One region of the Candidatus Allofournierella merdipullorum genome, then DNA from elsewhere that is predicted to be linked to it. Evidence: a T-box and tRNA genes for the amino acid it is inferred to sense, from the RefSeq annotation. Region 1 holds a T-box; the other holds one or more tRNA genes.
What was found. A T-box is a leader RNA that pairs with one kind of tRNA and senses whether it is charged. The one in region 1 lies ahead of asnS (asparagine--tRNA ligase), so its partner is inferred to be a tRNA-Asn.

Region 1 (2,445 bases):
CGAAGCACTACTTCACCACCCTGGGCATTCTGGGGGCGATGGCCATGGCCTCCCTCTACCTCAACTCCATGTTCGCCGCCGCCACCTACGAGGACGGCGAGCTCATCAGCGTGGAATACGCCACCAACTTCTTTTTCACCTACACCCCGCCCCTGCCCATCCCGCTGACCAACGTGGGCCAGTGGCTGGTGTATCTGGCGGTCATCTGCCTGCTGGCAGCGGCGCTCATCGGCCTGTGCTACCTGCCGGTGTTTTTGAAAGCGCGCAAAAAGGCCGCCGCGGGGCGGTAAAACCTCACGACGGCCAGCGCTGCCCCTGGGGCAGGCCGTAGACCTGCACCGTTTCCAAAAGGGGCGAAAGGGAGATGTCCCGAGGCGTAACGGGCCAGCCGCCGCCCCCGTCGATGTCATACCCGAAAGCGGCATAGGCGCACCACACCAGATGGGCGCACTGGGTGGCGGGCGGGTCGGAGGTCTCCCCCAGCCATGCCAGCCCGGAAAAAAGCCCGTAGGGCAGGCCCAGCAGACGCTCCCGGGCCCAGTCGGCCACCGCCGCCCGGCGCTCCGCGCTCACCCCTTTGAGCCGCAGTACCGCCACGGCGGCCTTGTCCTGCCAGGTGGAAAGGCTGCTCAGCTGGCTGGGGCAGCCCAGGCTGTAGGCCTCCAGCACCAGACCCTCCTCCGCGTCCACCACCAGCGCCGCGTGGCCGTTGCGCCAGCCGCCGCACCGGCTGGAGGGGGTGAGCAGGATGTCCCCCTTTTCCAGCGGCGCGAATGCAAAATCGCCCTCCGTGATCTCCAGCCGTACCATGGCCGCGCCCTTCACCGCCTGCCAGTGGCAGGGGGCGAAGTATCGGGCCTGGAAGTCAGGCAATTCCTGCCCCCGGCCCTCATCCAGCAGCGCGTCCACCGCCAAAGGCCCGAGGCCCGTCTGGGCAAAGAGCAGGTCATAGTCCGGCGTTCCCGCCTCAGCCCGGGCCACCGTCCCCGTCAAGTCCACCATGGGGTAGCCCGGCCGGGCGTGGGCAAAGCGGGGCGCGCGGCCCATCCACACTGCCGCCCCTGCCGCCAGCATCGCCACCACAAGACAGGCCCGCCGCCGTCCCTTCATGCCGCCGCCCCCCTTCTGGTGATAGCATACCGCCCGGGGCATGAAAAAATGCGGCGAAACAGGGCCTTGACAGGAGGCGGCGAAAGGGGTAAACTGATTCCACAAAAGCTGTGATAAAGAGCAGTACGCCGACAAGCGGCGGCCCAGCGAGCGGGGAGCGGTGCGAGCCCCGTCCGGCGCCCGGCGGAAGGAACACTTTGGAGCTGCGCGCCCCAACCCGTTTTGAAAACGGCAGTAGGGCGTGACGTGGGCGGCGCGTTAAGCCGCGACGCTTATATTCGAGCGGAAAAGGGGCCGTGCAAACGGCAAGTTAGGTGGCACCGCGGATCCGGCAGCGATTCGTCCTAATGCAAAGGGACGAATCTGGCTGCCGGTCTTTTTTTACCGTTTCACCGCAAAGCAAACGGGAACACACCTTAATAAAAAGGAGAGGGAACAATGGAACGCATCATCATCAAGAACCTGCTTTCCTGCCCCCCCGCCGACGGCGCTGTGGTGACCGTTTGCGGCTGGGCCAAGACCGTGCGGGACTCGAAAAACATCGGCTTCATTGAGCTGAGCGACGGCTCCAGCTTCAAGAACCTGCAGGTGGTGTTCGAGGCCGCCAAACTGGAAAACTACAAGGACGTGGCCAAGGCCGGCGTGGGCACCAGCATGCGCGTGGTGGGCCGCGTGGTGCTGACCCCCGGCGCGAAGCAGCCGCTGGAGATCAACGCCGACAGCGTGGAGATGCTGGGCGTCTGCCCGCCGGAGTATCCCCTGCAGAAAAAGCGCCACACCGTGGAGTTTCTGCGCACCATGCCCCATCTGCGCCCCCGCACCAACACCTTCGCGGCGGCTTTCCGGGTGCGCAGCACCGCGGCCTACGCCATCCACCGCTTCTTCCAGGAGCAGGGCTTTGTCTACGTGCACACTCCCCTCATCACCGGCTCCGACTGTGAGGGCGCGGGCGAGATGTTCCGTGTGACCACCCTGGACCTGAACGACCTGCCCCGCACCGAGGACGGCAAGGTGGACTGCACCAAGGACTTCTTCGGCCGTCCCACCAACCTGACGGTGTCCGGCCAGCTGGAGGGCGAGGCCATGGCCATGGCCTTCGGCAACATCTACACCTTCGGCCCCACCTTCCGTGCGGAGAACTCCAACACCCCGCGCCACGCGGCGGAGTTCTGGATGATCGAGCCGGAGATGGCCTTCGCGGACCTGAACGATTATATGGACAACGCCGAGGCGATGGTGAAATACGTCATCGGCTATGTGCTGGAGCATTGCCCCGACGAGCTGGCCTTCTTCAACCAGTTCTTCGACAAGGGCCTGCTGGAGCGTCTGACCGCC
Region 2 (2,445 bases), on a different contig from region 1:
GCTGGAGCAGCTGGCCCAGCGGGTGTTCCTCTCGCCGGCCTACCTGAGCCGGGTGTTCAAGGAGGAGACGGGCACCGCCTTCAACGACTACCTCAACGCCGTGCGCATCGCCAAGGCGCGGCAGCTTTTGCTCCACGAGGACCTGCGCGTCACCGACGTGGCCAGCGCCGTGGGCTTTGATGACCAGAGCTATTTCACCAAGGTGTTCCGCCGTGTCACCGGCATGACGCCGCTGCGCTACCGCACGCGCTACACCCAGGGAGAGGAATAAACAGGATGCTGGACAAACGGGCCAAAGCGTGATACGCTTGCCGCAGGGGTGCTTTAAAACCCTTGCGGCAATTTTTTTGACAAAAAGGAGAATGGCGTATGGAATATTCCGGCAAATCCCCGGTGCGGGTGGACGAATACCCTCTGTTGGACGGCGCGCGCCATCCCTTTGCGGTGATCTGCCCCGGCGGCGGCTACGAAAAAATTTCCGACCCGCTGGAAGGGGAGGACTTTTCCCGGCGGCTGAACGGGTTGGGCTGCGCGGCCTTTGTGGTGCATTATTCCGTGGGGCAGGCGGCCCGCTTTCCCGCCCCGCTGGACGATCTGGCCGCCGCGGTGCGGGGCATTCTGGACCAGGCGGAGGAACTGAACCTGCGGCCGGAGGGCTACTCGGTGTGGGGCGCGTCCGCCGGCGGACATCTGGCGGCCTGCTTCGGCACCGAACGCCTTGGCTGGAAGAAATACGGCCTGCCCCGGCCAGGGGCGCTGGTGCTGTGCTACCCGGTGGTCACGATGGAGGAACCCCTCACCCACACGGGCAGCCGCCAGCGGCTGTTGGGGCCGGACCCCGACCCGGCGCTGACCGCGGCCACCAGTGTGGAGCAGCAGGTCACGGCGGAGTATCCGCCGGTCTGCCTCTGGTGGGGCGAAGCGGACGCCGCCGTGGACCCCGCCAACAGCCGGATGCTTCTGGCGGCGCTGGAGGCGGCGGGGGTGCGCTGTGAGCACGCGTCCTACCCGGGCGTGGGCCACGGAGTGGGCCTGGGCGAAGGCCTGGCCTGCGCAGGCTGGCCCCGGCGGGCGGTGGATTTCTGGCGCAGCGTCATCGGCTGAAAAAATCATTTAAAAAAGTATTGACAGACCCGAAAAATCCTGCTATAATAAGTCACGCTGCACGACAGAGCAGCGTGAATATTCCTCCTTAGCTCAGTCGGTAGAGCGTGCGGCTGTTAACCGCAATGTCGTTGGTTCGAGTCCAACAGGGGGAGCCAAAAAAGAGCACGTCAAACGACGTGCTCTTTTCTTTTTTGTCCGGCAAGCCCGGGACGGCCGCAAAACCAAGGCGAAGTTTGCGCAAAGATGCCGCCGCCCGCCCTGCAAAAAAGCAGCGCCCCGGCCAAAGGGCCGGGGCGCGGCGTATAGCAGTTAAAAATCACTCTTCCCGGTTGCCGAACTCGCTCAGGCGCAGTTCCGGGTTGTGCTCCTCGGCCCAGGTGATGGCCCAGGGCGAGGTGAACAGCAGGAGCTTGTTGCCCTTCAGGTCCTCGATGCGGCGGGTGTCGCTGGTCAGGTCCAGGGTCTTGGGGTCCAGGTCCTCGTTCTCGATCCAGCGGATGTGCTCATAGGGCAGGTTCTGCATGCGGATGTCCACGTTATACTCGTTGTTCAGCCGATACTCCAGAACCTCGAACTGCAGCACGCCCACAACGCCCACGATGACCTCTTCCATGCCGCCGCCCAGCTCCCGGAAGATCTGGATGGCGCCCTCCTGGGCCACCTGCTCCATGCCCTTCACGAACTGTTTGCGCTTCATGGTGTCCACCTGGGTCACCCGGGCGAAGTGCTCGGGGGCAAAGGTGGGGATGCCCGCGTAGCGGATGGTCTCCTTGCCGGTGCACAGGGTGTCGCCGATGGAGAAGATGCCCGGGTCGAACAGGCCGATGATGTCGCCGGCGTAAGCCTCGTCCACGGTGGCCCGGTCCTGGGCCATCAGCTGGGTGGACTGGGCCAGCTTGATCTTCTTGCCCTGCTGCACATGGGTCACTTCCATGCCGCGCTCAAAGCGGCCGGAGCAGATGCGCATGAAGGCGATGCGGTCCCGGTGGGCCTTGTTCATGTTGGCCTGAATTTTAAAGATGAAGCCGGAGAAGGTCTCCTGGGCCGGTTCCACCGGCACGCCGCCGCTGGTGCGGGGCAGGGGGGAGGGGGCCAGCCGCAGGAATTCTTTCAGAAAAGGCTCCACGCCGAAGTTGGTCAGCGCCGAACCGAAGAACACGGGGCTGAGATTGCCGGTGTTCACCGCGTCCATGTCAAAGTCGTAGCTGGCGCCGTCCAGCAGCTCGATGTCCTCGCTGAGCTTCTCGTGCAGCGGGGCGGTGAGCAGCTCGTCCAGACGGGGGTCGCCCAGCTCCGCCTCGATCTTGTCGAGGATCTTCACGCCGTTGGCCTTGCCGT

Region 2: it encodes a tRNA-Asn, which carries the amino acid that the T-box ahead of asnS (asparagine--tRNA ligase) is inferred to sense. The anticodon was not compared.

Annotation. Positions count from the first base shown of each region.
Region 1 is NZ_DBFNWJ010000034.1:522-2,966, reverse strand. It holds gene ACMNAY_RS05645 (hypothetical protein) at 1-290, shown strand, start outside; gene ACMNAY_RS05640 (hypothetical protein) at 295-1,110, opposite strand; T-box leader at 1,212-1,460, shown strand; gene asnS (asparagine--tRNA ligase) at 1,549-2,445, shown strand, end outside.
Region 2 is NZ_DBFNWJ010000022.1:9,126-11,570, reverse strand. It holds gene ACMNAY_RS03755 (helix-turn-helix domain-containing protein) at 1-271, shown strand, start outside; gene ACMNAY_RS03750 (alpha/beta hydrolase) at 370-1,104, shown strand; tRNA gene ACMNAY_RS03745 (tRNA-Asn) at 1,187-1,262, shown strand; gene ACMNAY_RS03740 (peptide chain release factor 3) at 1,424-2,445, opposite strand, start outside.